One region of the Faecalicatena orotica genome, then DNA from elsewhere that is predicted to be linked to it. Evidence: a T-box and tRNA genes for the amino acid it is inferred to sense, from the RefSeq annotation. Region 1 holds a T-box; the other regions hold tRNA genes.
What was found. A T-box is a leader RNA that pairs with one kind of tRNA and senses whether it is charged. The one in region 1 lies ahead of leuS (leucine--tRNA ligase), so its partner is inferred to be a tRNA-Leu.

Region 2: it encodes a tRNA-Leu, which carries the amino acid that the T-box ahead of leuS (leucine--tRNA ligase) is inferred to sense. The anticodon was not compared.
Region 3: it encodes a tRNA-Leu, which carries the amino acid that the T-box ahead of leuS (leucine--tRNA ligase) is inferred to sense. The anticodon was not compared.
Region 4: it encodes a tRNA-Leu, which carries the amino acid that the T-box ahead of leuS (leucine--tRNA ligase) is inferred to sense. The anticodon was not compared.

The regions. Positions count from the first base shown of each region.
Region 1 is NZ_CAJJZH010000003.1:423,026-426,460, forward strand. It holds gene ABIN22_RS08695 (DUF3793 family protein) at 1-318, shown strand, start outside; gene ABIN22_RS08700 (flavodoxin) at 332-763, shown strand; gene ABIN22_RS08705 (ZIP family metal transporter) at 891-1,658, shown strand; T-box leader at 1,801-2,020, shown strand; gene leuS (leucine--tRNA ligase) at 2,114-3,435, shown strand, end outside.
Region 2 is NZ_CAJJZH010000007.1:198,929-202,363, forward strand. It holds gene ABIN22_RS15725 (cytosine permease) at 1-379, shown strand, start outside; gene ABIN22_RS15730 (nitrilase-related carbon-nitrogen hydrolase) at 414-1,238, shown strand; tRNA gene ABIN22_RS15735 (tRNA-Leu) at 1,565-1,648, opposite strand; gene ABIN22_RS15740 (HAD family hydrolase) at 1,750-2,556, opposite strand; gene ABIN22_RS15745 (PTS system mannose/fructose/sorbose family transporter subunit IID) at 2,570-3,409, opposite strand; gene ABIN22_RS15750 (PTS mannose/fructose/sorbose/N-acetylgalactosamine transporter subunit IIC) at 3,396-3,435, opposite strand, start outside.
Region 3 is NZ_CAJJZH010000009.1:28,303-31,737, forward strand. It holds gene ABIN22_RS17770 (TrmB family transcriptional regulator) at 1-302, shown strand, start outside; gene ABIN22_RS17775 (diaminopimelate decarboxylase family protein) at 299-1,573, shown strand; tRNA gene ABIN22_RS17780 (tRNA-Leu) at 1,675-1,757, shown strand; gene ABIN22_RS17785 (DUF1905 domain-containing protein) at 1,875-2,153, shown strand; gene ABIN22_RS17790 (autorepressor SdpR family transcription factor) at 2,253-2,519, shown strand; gene ABIN22_RS17795 (SdpI family protein) at 2,521-3,150, shown strand.
Region 4 is NZ_CAJJZH010000012.1:106,249-109,683, reverse strand. It holds gene ABIN22_RS20705 (ATP-binding protein) at 1-319, opposite strand, end outside; gene ABIN22_RS20700 (AAA family ATPase) at 493-1,674, opposite strand; tRNA gene ABIN22_RS20695 (tRNA-Leu) at 1,888-1,972, opposite strand; gene ABIN22_RS20690 (TrpB-like pyridoxal phosphate-dependent enzyme) at 2,255-3,435, opposite strand, start outside.

The sequences.
Region 1 (3,435 bases):
AGTTTTCTCCGTCAATACGGCTATGAGGACATGGAACTGGAAGAAATGCTTGTGAGGCTGGCTGGGCGTGCCTGCATGTTTGCAGAAAGAGGAATAGGTTTCCCACATGAAATCGGGATTTTCCTTGGATACCCGGTGAAAGATGTAGAGGGATTTATCGAGAATGCAGGGAAAGGAGCACTGCTCACCGGTTACTGGAAAGTATACAGTAATCCCCGGGAGGCGAAAATGATTTTCAATGAATATGACCAGGCGAAAACCTGTGCAGTCAATGAATTTTTAACAGGCAGGAGCATCAAAGAGATTGCTCGGAAATAGGAGGTATCATAAAATGAGTGTATCAATCGTTTATTGGAGTGGAACAGGAAATACGGAGGCAATGGCCCGGGCAGTTGCAAAGGGAGTTGAGTCGGCCGGGAAGAATGCGGTCCTTCTAGAAGTGGATGCGGCAGATGCGGCGGCTCTTTCTGAGGAAGATGCATTTGCACTCGGCTGCCCATCTATGGGGGCGGAGGAACTGGAAGAAAGTGAGATGGAACCGTTTGTAATAGAACTGGAGCCTCTTGTTTCAGGGAAGAAAATTCTACTTTTCGGTTCCTACGGCTGGGGAGACGGCGAGTGGATGCGCAGCTGGGCAGAACGTATGAAGGCAGCAGGTGCGGTACTGGTAAGAGAAGAAGGGATCATAGCAAACGAGACGCCGGACGGCAGCGCACTCGCAGAGTGTGAGGCGGCAGGGAAAGAATTGGCTGAACTGTCTTAATGCAGCATTAAGCAAAGATTACGACTACATATTCTTTGTTCTTGACAAATTCGTTCTTTCATGCATAAGATAGGCTCATAAGTATGAAACTACATGATGAACAGGGGGAAAGAACGTGAATCAGAACATGATAATAGGTATACTTATTCCTTTCGCAGGTACCACACTCGGCTCAGCAATGGTATTTTTCATGCGCAAGGAAATGAATGAAAAACTGCAGAAGGCACTGCTTGGCTTCGCCTCAGGCGTTATGGTGGCGGCATCCGTGTGGTCACTCTTAATACCGGCTATCGACATGGCAGAGGAGAATGGTTCGATTGCATGGATACCGGCTGCGGCAGGATTTTTGCTGGGTATGGGGTTTTTGCTGCTGCTGGATACTGTAACACCGCATATGCACCTGACGGGTGATGAAGAAGGCATCAAATCCAACTTTAAAAAGTCCACAATGCTCGTGCTTGCAGTAACACTGCATAATATCCCGGAGGGAATGGCGGTCGGTGTCACATTTGCCGGCGTAGCCACAGGCAACACCATGATATCCATAGCGGGGGCGTTTGCACTGTCAATCGGTATCGCGATCCAGAACTTCCCGGAGGGTGCTATCATATCCATGCCGCTTCGAAGCGAAGGCGCATCAAAATCCAAGGCATTCCTGTATGGAACCCTTTCCGGAATCGTAGAGCCGATCGCCGCAGTCATTACAATACTGCTCACAAGTCTTGTAGTTCCGATACTGCCATACCTTCTGGCATTTGCTGCCGGAGCCATGATATATGTGGTGGTGGAGGAATTAATACCCGAGGCACAGGCAGAACCACATACGAACATCAGCACAATCGGCGTCGCAGTTGGATTCACACTGATGATGATATTAGATGTGGCACTGGGGTAAAGTTCAAAGGGGTCAGACCCTTTTGCCCGTCGTTTTCAGAATATTCTTAAATTAATGCCGGAAATTAGGGGAATAAAAAAGAAATCATGTGGAAAACCACTTGACTTATTTTAACATTCTTCTTATAATAAGTAAGAATATTGCAGAAACGCTGATGAGGAGTATTAAGAGCCTGACGTTTTCAGAGATCTGCCGGCTGGTGCGAGGCAGAAGCGTAATCTCCCAACTCGCCTCGGAGTTCTTTTATTGAAATAGAAGTAGATAAAAGCGGGTCTTCCCGTTACAGAAGCAATGAGTGCATCTGGTCTTTATCAGGTGAATGAGAGTGGTACCACGGAAATTGAAGCCTTTTCGTCTCTTAATTGAGAGGAAAAGGCTTTTTAGGTGGGTAAAAAATAACACTATAATCAGTAGTTCAATTAGGAAGAAACACGGAACACAGGAGGAATTAAGAAATGTCTAAGATTGTGTACAATCACAAAGCCATTGAGAAGAAATGGCGCGAAAAATGGGCTGAGAACCCGGTTAATCCCAAGGTTAACGATGACGGCAGCAAAAAGCAGAAGTATTACTGTCTGGATATGTTCCCATATCCATCAGGCAACGGACTTCACGTAGGACACTGGAGGGGATATGTTATCTCTGACGTATGGAGCCGCTATAAACTGCTTCAGGGATATTACATCGTTCATCCGATGGGATGGGATGCATTTGGACTCCCGGCAGAGAACTATGCGATTAAGATGGGAGTTCACCCGGCAATTTCCACGGCAGAGAATGTAAAGAACATCAAACGTCAGATCAATGAGATCGCTGCGCTGTATGACTGGGATATGGAAGTCAACACAACAGACCCGGATTTCTATAAATGGACACAGTGGATTTTTGTAAAAATGTTCAAGGAAGGTCTTGCATATGAGAAAGAATTTCCGATTAACTGGTGTCCGTCCTGTAAGACAGGTCTGGCAAACGAGGAAGTCGTGAATGGAAAATGTGAGCGCTGCGGGACAGAAGTAACAAAGAAGAACCTCCGCCAGTGGATGCTGAGAATCACGAAGTATGCGGACCGTCTGCTCAATGACCTTGATAAGCTGGACTGGCCGGAAAAGGTAAAAAAGATGCAGTCTGACTGGATCGGAAAATCATACGGTGCAGAGGTAGATTTCCCGGTTGACGGCAGTGACGAAAAGATCACCGTCTATACAACAAGACCGGACACACTGTACGGTGCAACATTTATGGTACTTGCACCGGAACATAAACTGGCAGCAGAACTTGCAACACCGGAGACGAAAGAGGCTGTGGAAAAATATATCTACGATGCTTCTATGAAATCAAATGTAGACCGTCTGCAGGATAAAGAAAAAACGGGTGTATTTACGGGAAGCTATGCGATCAACCCGTTAAACGGCGCGAAGACGCCAATCTGGCTTTCTGATTATGTCCTTGCAGACTATGGGACAGGAGCTATCATGTGCGTGCCTGCACACGATGACCGTGACTTCGAATTTGCCAAAAAGTTCGATATTCCGATCATTCAGGTTATCGCGAAGGACGGCAAAGAGATCGAAAACATGACAGAAGCCTATACAGAAGCGGCTGGAACGATGATTAATTCCGGTGACTGGAATGGCATGGAATCAGCAGTCCTGAAGAAAGAGGCCCCGCATATCATTGAGAAACAGGGCATCGGACATGCAACAGTGAACTTCAAACTCCGTGACTGGGTATTCTCACGCCAGCGTTACTGGGGAGAGCCGATCCCGATCGTCCACTG
Region 2 (3,435 bases), on a different contig from region 1:
TGCCGTTGTATTCAAGAAACTGAAAAAATATCAGATCACCATAATCTCAGGTGTAATTGGAATTCTGCTCGCATTGACGGGAATTGCACAGAATATAACAGGTTTTCTGAATTACCTTGGAGTATTAATTCCACCGATGGGCGGTGTACTTGCATCTGACTATTACTTCTTCCATAAGGCCAGATACAAGGAGGAATTGGCAGGGGAAGTGAAAAACATCGAAACACCGGCATGTGTGGCATGGGTAGTAGGATCTGCTATATCATTTATTACCACGTATACTGCCGTCCGGCTGACAACCGTGCCGAGTATTGATGGTATGCTGGCAGCATTCCTCGTCCATTTTATCTGGACTAAATTGATAGAGAAGAACAAATAGTTTATAGAAAACAGTTGAAGTGAGGTAGAAGAATATGGGCAGAAAAGTAACCGTTGGGTTAGTGCAGATGGACTGTGTTTTAATGGATAAAGAAAAAAATATAGCAAGGATGCTGGAATTTTTAAAAGAGGCTTCTGAGAAGCATACGGATATAATCTGTTTCCCCGAGATGTGCACAACAGGCTACAGCCCTGACCTGATTCAGGGGAAATATCTGGAGCTTGCAGAGGAGCCGGATGGCGAAACATTTCAGATATTAAGTAAGAGGGCGAAAGAATACGGTATGTATATTGCCGCCCCAATTGTCTTAAAAAGCACCATGCCGGGAGTACTGTATAATGGACTTATTATGGTAGGGAAAGATGGTAGCCTGATGGGAACCTATAATAAGACACATCTCTGGGCGGGAGAGCGCTTTTGGTTCAGGTCAGGCAGTGAATATCCGGTCTTCCAGACCGAGTTTGGAAAAGTCGGAATGATGATCTGTTACGATGGAGGATTTCCGGAAGTCTCCAGAATACTGACATTAAAAGGTGCCGAGCTCATCTTATGTCCTAGTGCCTTTCCGATATGGGACAAAGACATGTGGGATATCTACTTTGCTTCCCGGTCACTGGAAAATGGTTGTTTTGTTGCAGGAATTAACCGGGTGGGCACTGAAGGCAAGTGTGAGATGTTTGGGAATAATAAAATCTACAATCCCAGAGGGAAGCTGCTGGCTGAGGCACCTGTAAATGAGGAGGCACTGCTGACCTGTACGGTAGACCTCGATGAAGTGGCATACTATCGGGAAAACGAAGTCGTATATCTGAGAGACCGCCGCCCTGAAACATATGAAATTATTTCGGAATTGTATTAGAGGAAAAATCCCCGCCCTGCATGGCAAAAGCAGCGGCGGGGATTTTTTGATGTATTATTATAACCATGTGCTATTCTATAAAAAATAGCCCGTTATCCAGTACTGGACTCAGGGCTTGTGGTGGGAAAGGAACTAATTTTGTTGGCGAGGAGATTAGTTCCAATCTCATAAAAATATTCTATCATATAATTATCTGAATAAGTGCAACAATATATCGCATATTTTATGTATATTTCCGTAAGCAACGGAGCAGCCCGCTAATCCTGCAAACGTGTCAGCCACGCAGAAAAACAAAAAAGCTGTAATCACAAGGATTACAGCAATTATGCGGAAGAAGAGACTTGAACTCTCACAGGATAAACTCCCACTAGAACCTGAATCTAGCGCGTCTGCCATTCCGCCACTTCCGCTCGACAAATGATATAATAGCATATAATCACCTCATTTGTAAACCCCTTTTTTACAAATTTTTTAATTTTTTTATGCGATTTATTAAAGGTACATTTTACTCTCATTCTAAATCTTCCAAAACCGTTATTGCGGACGCAACAGCGTGGTGTTCGTTATCCCTCACAACGAAATCCGCTGACCGGATAATTTTGTCCAGTGCATTTCCGACTGCAAATCCGATATCTGCGTTTTGAATCATCTCATAATCGTTATTATGATCACCAATACAGCATAGAATCTTATCATCCAGCTGAAATATCTTTTTATAAGCAATAACTGCGCTGCCCTTGGATGCACCCGCATTCATTAATTCTCTGGAATATGCACCGGTTGTCAGACAACGGACTCCAGGCGGTACGGATTTGTTTAAAAAGGCATCTAACTCCTGTTGGTTTACAGTATCGGATGTCATTTCTATTTTCAGCCACTTTCCGGAGATTTCTTGTATATTTGACACTTTTATATATGGCAGGTGCTCTCTCTCCATAAATTGAAGGTAAGCAGGTGTAGGATGCAGGCTGTAAATTCCACACTCTGTCATGATCTGCACTCCTAATGCGGGAAACGCGGTCATGATTTGGTGCAGATATTGTTTTGAAGCGCAAGGGAGTTCCATTTTCCATATTATTTTACTGGTTTGGTAATCATAGATACAACTGCCGTTATAAAGGATTACCGGATGGACGATGTTCAGTACATCAACATATGGTTTAAATCCCGTGATAGAACGGCCTGTTGCGATTGTAAACAGGCCGCCCTTTTCCTGAAAGCGCAGAATTGCATTTCTGTTAATTGGGGATATATTCTTCTGATTATCAAATAAGGTTTCATCCATATCAGATATGAAAATTATATTTGAAAATTCCATGTGTTTATGTCTCCTATGCAGCTAAAATACCAAATCCTGCGCACACGATTGAAATTGCAATAATTCCCAGTAAAATATAGGTTGATTTTACATTTTTGCCAAGCAGCCAATAGATAAAGGCTGTGACGCACACAGGAAGCAGACAGGGGAGAATTGAGTCCAGAATTCCCTGTAGTTCTGTTACTCCATCCCCTGATCCGAAGGTGATCGGGACTTTCATGGTAACCATTGTTGCGATCATGGAACCGATGGTCATAAGACCGACAATCCCGGTCATATTCGTTACCTTGTCCATGAGTCCGGATTTCTGCAGTTTTTCAAGAAGACCGGTACCTAACTGGTATCCCTTCATCATACCGATGTAGCGGACCGCAAATGCCGGGATATTGTAAAGCAGAAGGAACAAAAGTGCCCCGAACGGATTGCCGTTCATAAGCAGGGAACAGCCTATGCCTGCTGCGATAATACGGAGTGTTCCGAGGAAGATAGAATCGCCGATTCCTGAAAGCGGCCCCATAAGGCTGGCTTTTACATTGCTGATGGAGGATGTGTCAAAGTTTGGGTCTTTCGCCCGTCTTTCTTCCATAGCAGTTACAATCCCCAGCACAAGTGTTGAGAAATAGACCGTGATATTAAAAAACTCAGTATGCCGTTCCAACGCTTCCTTACGTTCTTCCTTAGTCTTGTATAACTTTTCAATAATAGGGGTCATCGCATATGCAAACCCTAAATGGTCCTGTCTTACATAATTCCATGAAATTTCGAATGGAAGTGATTTCCAGAATACATTTCTTAAATCTTTTTTTGTGATGACAGATACTTCCTCTGTCTGCGTTTCATTAAAAGTCGTCATCTTCTTCCTCCATTTCTGCCGGGCCT
Region 3 (3,435 bases), on a different contig from region 1:
TGCAGGTTCTGGGAGAGTTTCAGAACGAATTAAAGCAGCTGGCCAGTGAGGAAAAGAAGGTCGTAATCATTACAGACGGCCCCTTTGGGATGGATGGTGCAAGGGTCTACCTGACAGAGGATAAGGGAAAGCAGATCGGACTGATTACGGATTCGAAGTATGTGCTGTCGGGAGAATACGGAAAGGGAAGTATGAACACATGCCTGTATTCGGGACAGAATAATTTTGTGCTGGTATTCAAAACGGCTTTGGCCAATGAGATTAAATTAATAGAAATATGCAGAGGAGAAGAAGGAAGATGAAAAAAGAGCCATTTGTAACAAAAGAGCAGCTTGAAGAGATTGTGAAAGAGTTTCCGACGCCTTTTCATCTCTATGATGAGAAAGGAATCCGGGAAAATGTAAAAGCTTTGAAGGAAGCGTTCTCCTGGAACCCGGGATATAAAGAGTATTTTGCGGTAAAAGCGACGCCCAACCCGTTTTTGATTGACATTTTAAAGGAATATGGCTGCGGCTGTGACTGTTCTTCTTATACGGAACTGATGCTTTCCGATGCCATAGGGGTGCGCGGGGAGGATATCATGTTTTCATCTAATGATACGCCTGCGGAGGAATTCGCTATGGCTGACAGGCTTGGAGCAATCATTAATCTGGATGATATCACGCATATTGATTTTCTTGAGGAGACGATCGGGCATATTCCTGAGACGATCAGCTGCCGTTACAATCCGGGCGGATTGTTTAAGATCAGCAATGATATCATGGATAATCCGGGGGATTCCAAGTATGGTATGACGACAGAGCAGATTGTAGAGGCATTTAAGATTCTGAAGAGTAAAGGTGCGAAGGAATTTGGGATTCATGCTTTCCTGGCAAGCAATACTGTAACGAATGATTATTACCCGATGCTTGCAAAGGTGTTGTTTGAACAGGCGGTGCGCCTCCAGAAAGAGACAGGGGTGCATATTAAGTTTATCAATCTCTCTGGCGGAATTGGTATTCCGTACACACCGGATCAGGAACCGAACGATATCCGTATCATCGGAGACGGTGTGCGCAGAGTCTATGAGGAAGTCCTCGTGCCGGCAGGAATGGGGGATGTGGCGATATATACTGAACTTGGACGCTATATGATGGGACCGTACGGGTGCCTTGTAACAAAAGCGATCCATGAAAAGCATACACATAAGGATTATATTGGTGTTGACGCCTGCGCTGTGAACCTGATGCGCCCTGCAATGTATGGTGCCTATCACCACATTACGGTGATGGGGAAGGAAGAATGCCCGTATGACCACAAGTATGATGTGACCGGATCACTGTGTGAGAATAACGATAAGTTTGCAATAGACAGGATGCTTCCGGAGATCGAGATGGGAGACTATCTGGTGATTCATGACACGGGGGCCCACGGATTTTCTATGGGATATAATTATAATGGCAAGTTAAGGTCGGCAGAGGTGCTGTTAAAGGAAGACGGGACAGCAGAGCTGATCCGCCGTGCGGAGACGCCGGCTGATTATTTTGCTACTTTTGACTGTTTTAAAATCGGGGAAAAACTAATTGAGAAATAGGAAAGAGTAATAAAAAAGGTATTGCAAAAAATTGTCGGATATGATAAGATAAAATTCGGTTTGAAGAGCAGAAGGATTTCTGCTTCTTACAGACCGGGTAAGCGGCTGTGGCGGAATGGCAGACGCACAAGACTCAAAATCTTGCGGGGGTGACTTCGTGTGGGTTCAAGTCCCACCAGCCGCATAAGAGCGTGAAACTGAGTGAATCAGGTTTCACGCTTTTTGTGATTTTATACAGTTTATATTTTGAAGCGGATGGGGAAGATAAGATATCATGGCAGCAGAATAGGAGAGACGGATGATGAATGAAAAAGTATATGAATTCGATGCAATATTAAAGAAAGTGCCTGATATCGACGGCGCATATATTGATTTTCCTTATGATGTCAAAGAAGAATTCGGCAGGGGCAGGGTTAAGGTCCGGGCTACTTTTGACGGAGTGCCATATGATGGAAGTTTAGTCAGAATGAAGACGCCGAACCACATCATAGGTGTAAGGAAAGATATTAGACAAAAAATAGGGAAACAGCCGGGAGATATGGTACATGTAACGATATGTGAACGGATAACAAGTATTTAGAAAAACATCTAAATACTTGTTGATTTTTTGTGCCTGTTATGATATAAAGTAATTAGAAAGATTTCTAAATAGATTTTCTGAGAAAAAGGAGGGATGCAGATGAGCTTTGCGGAAACATTTAAGGCACTCTCTGATCCTGTCCGGCGGGAGATTCTGGTACTGCTTAAGGACGGAACCATGCCGGCAGGAGAGATCGCAAGTCATTTTGAGATGACGGGAGCAACAATTTCTTACCACCTCAGTGTGCTGAAAAAGGCGGATCTTGTAAGTGAGACAAAGATAAAGAACTATATTTATTATGAATTAAATACGTCTGTTGTGGAGGAAATTATGCTTTGGCTGTCGGAACTGAAAGGAGAGAATTGACATGAAGGAATACAAAAAACAAATCATAATAACAAGCGTGATTACGATTCTCCCGATGCTGGCCGGGATACTGCTCTGGGGCAGGATGCCTGATAAGGTTGCTGTCCACTGGGGGATGGATAATGTGGCGAATGGATGGGCAGGCAAGGCAACGGCGGTATTTGGAATGCCGGTGTTCCTGCTGGCTGTACAGCTGATCTGCGTTTTTGTGACATTAAACGATCCAAAGAAACAGAATGTCGGCCCTAAATTACTGAAATTGATCTTTTGGTTTATACCGATTATATCCTGGGTATGCTGCGGAACAATTTACATGACCGCTGTCGGTATAAAAGTGAATGTAGGATTGTGGGCGAATCTGCTCATCGGAATCTTTTTTGCTGCACTCGGAAATTATATGCCAAAAGGAAAACAGAGCTACACGGTGGGGATGAAACTTCCCTGGACACTTAACAGTGCTGAAAACTGGAACCGTACATCCAGATTCACTGGTAAGCTCTGGATAGCAGGTGGCATCTGTTTCCTGCTGAATGCCTTCTTACAGATAGGAAAACTAATTTTCCCCCTGCTTATACTTCTGGTGCTGATTCCTGCCATTTATTCCTATACACTTTATAAAAAAGGAATATAGAAAAAATTAAAAAATTTGGTTGACATTTTCAAATAACCTGTATATAATAAAGCATAATTTAATAAGCTAAACCGTTGAAGCGGAGATAAAAACATATCGTGCATTCACAGAGAGCCTGAGGTGGTGGGATTCAGGTAAACGCAGTTTGTTAAATGGACCGCTGAGGGCATGGGGGAAAGGCATAACTGCCGAGTATAGCATGACGTATGGGCGTACGTAAGTCGCCGGAGATATGATAGTATCTTGCTAAGTGCACAGAATTAGTCTGTGAATCAAGGTGGCACC
Region 4 (3,435 bases), on a different contig from region 1:
GACCGCTTATCAGGTCAAATTCCCCGGCATTAAATCTCTCCAGCATTTCAACCGCATCAGTCACGTCAATGTACTCATATTTCCATCCGGTATATTTCGCAATTTCATTCAGATAATCAACAATAAGGCCGTGCCGTCTTCCATACTCATCAGTCTCAGTAAAACCAGCCGTTTTCGGATAAGGCACACGCAGCACCTTCTCATCAGCATCCTCTTCGGCCAATACGTTCTTAGAATTGGTAAACAGCAAAAAGAGCAGCATTACTGAAAAAAAATAAATACGGCTGTGTTTTAGAATGTTTTTATTGAACCCCGGCATTATGTACCTCCTGATTCTATCTGTATATATTAAGAAATAATCTTACACCTTCTTCGCATCTGTCAAAACCTCTATTTTACAGTGATGCTTTTTTTCTATCCTGTTATAACTGATACCTACTGCAAGCACCCTGCCTGTATATCTTTGCTTCTCTCCTATCTTTCCCAGAAACTTCAGGGCATATTTTTTGTCTTTAATTTGTTGGATAGCTGCTTCTGGAGCATATTTACAAACTGCTCCATCAATTCCTGATTCGGTATACTAATTCTGCCGTCTTCATAGCTCAAAAAGCCATAAACCACCATAGCGGAAAAAATTTCATCCTTTGTCTGAAGATTCATGGATGTTGCCGCATATTCCTGAGTTTTCGCGGGTACGGATGCCCCCGATACTATGAGTGCCAAATCATCTTTGACGTCATTAATGTTATGCTCAATATAATAGTATATTTCATCATACGGACCCGCACTGGTCCAATAATTAGCCAGATTATCATAAAGCAATGCAAACACTACAGAACGGGGATTATAGACCCGTTCTCCCGCTGCTGTATGATAACCATTATACCAGAGCCTCAGACCATCCCGAGTAATATGTGGTTTTGTACATCTTGTCAGATACCGGTTATATAACTCTGTCACCTCATCTTCCGTAAAACCAAAATAATCGGAAAACGCGGGGGATTTTGCCATAGTAAACTCTACGAACATATTCAATTCCGAGCCGCTTGAATATTTTGCGATCGGAAGGATGCCTGTCATATAAACAAACATAACATAAGGCATATCCTTTAGCAAATCCCGTAAAAATGACAAGTATTTTTTTCTATCCTCGTTTGTTACAAAATCTTGATGGAAAATAAAATCCCACTCATCTAGTATAAAGATAAATTGTGCTGTATCATCTATCGCATAAATTGACAAAAGGACATCCCACACTGCTTCTGATTCATCAATTTGAACTTTTGGATATTCAGACATCAAATCTTTAATAAGCAGCCTCTCAATCCGTTCAATATAATCCTGATAAGAATTACAATTTTTTGGCAGTTTGTTAAAGGGGATGTGGATTACTGAATATTTACCATGAAATTGCTGGTATTCTTCGCATTTTGCAATCTGCAGCCCCTTGAAAATATCATCCGCATCACAGGCTTTTGAAAAAAAAGAAGAAATCATATTTGCCATAACTGTTTTTCCAAATCGTCTTGGTCTGGTTATGCAGATTTGATTATTCCCATTTCTAACCAATGGGAACAGCTCTTCCAACAATTTTGATTTATCTACAAAATAAGGCTGTGTGGTCTCCTTTTTATACATCGTATATGCATTTCTGCTATTCAAATAAAATCCCATCTTATTCACCACCCTTTTCCTTTGCCGCCTTGTATCTCATAATAATAGAAAAAGCGGGTTCCTCTGATCCTGCTAAAACTATGGACAGGATCTCTTCATAATTATATCAGATATCCTGTCCAAATCATACCTTATATTTTCGACACTTCAATAGCACTGGATCAAAAGTAGAAATAACAAAAAAGCCCTGCATCTGCAAGGCTTTCCATTTACTGCGGAAGATGGGACTTGAACCCACACGAGCGCATTGCTCACAAGATCCTTAGTCTTGCTCGTCTGCCAGTTCCGACACTTCCGCATTTTGTATCGCTTGTTGTTCCCGCGCTACAAGAAGTATAATACTATCTTTTTCCTCAAATGTCAACAGAATTTTGTATATTTTTTATTTAATTTGAAAAATTCTTCTTTTCGGCGTCTTTTCAGGCCTCTGAAGACATTGTCTTTGATGTAAATTATCAATGCTCCCCTTATCAGAGATTTAAAAAGAAACCCGGAGTACACTTTCCGAAGAAAGATTTTTGTACCCCGGGTTTCCTGCCCGTACTGTCAAACGTATTCTGTTAAATGTTACACTGCCCTTTTATTCCATATTTCCCGGGAATCTCGGGATTCCGTCAAATCCGGCTTTCAGGTCCTCATCTGTCGGGATGTAGTCTGTCATCTTGCCGTCGTGGAACTTCTCATACGCATACATATCAAAATATCCGGTTCCTGTCAGGCCGAAAAGAATTGTTTTCTCTTCTCCTGTCTCCTTGCATTTCATAGCCTCGTCGATTGCAACCTTGATTGCATGGCTGCTCTCAGGCGCCGGAAGGATACCTTCCACTCTTGCAAACTGTTCTGCTGCTTCAAATACGGATGTCTGTTCTACGGAACGTGCCTCCATGTAACCATCATGGTAGAGCTGTGATAATGTCGAGCTCATTCCGTGATATCTTAAGCCGCCTGCATGGTTGGCTGACGGAATAAATCCGCTTCCAAGCGTATACATCTTCGCCAGAGGGCATACCATCCCGGTATCACAGAAGTCATAAGCAAACACACCGCGTGTCAGGCTCGGGCAGGATGCAGGTTCTACGGCAATAAACTGATACTCTGCCTCTCCCCTTAACTGTTCTCCCATAAACGGAGAAATTAGTCCGCCCAGATTGGAACCACCGCCCGCACAGCCGATAATAATATCCGGTTTGATCCCGTACTTATCCATCGCGATCTTTGTTTCCACACCAATCACTGACTGGTGGAGAAGAACCTGGTTCAATACACTTCCAAGAACATATCTGTAGCCCTCTGTATGGGTAGCCACTTCAACAGCTTCTGAAATAGCACAGCCAAGGCTTCCTGATGTTCCCGGATGTTCTGCCAGTATCTTCTTTCCGATCTCGGTTGTCTCGGACGGTGAAGGAGTCACACTTGCTCCATAAGTTCTCATTACTTCTCTTCTGAAAGGTTTCTGCTCATAGGAGCATTTTACCATATAAACCTGACAATCCAGATCCAGATAAGAACATGCCATAGACAAAGCAGTTCCCCACTGTCCGGCCCCTGTCTCAGTTGTTACACCTTTCAGTCCCTGGTCCTTTGCGTAGTATGCCTGTGCAATTGCTGAATTTAGTTTGTGGCTTCCGCTTGTGTTATTTCCTTCGAATTTATAGTAGATTTTCGCAGGCGTCTGCAGCTTCTCCTCCAGACAATATGCCCTTACAAGCGGTGCCGGACGGTACATCTTATAGAAATCCCTGATTTTCTCAGGAATCTCAA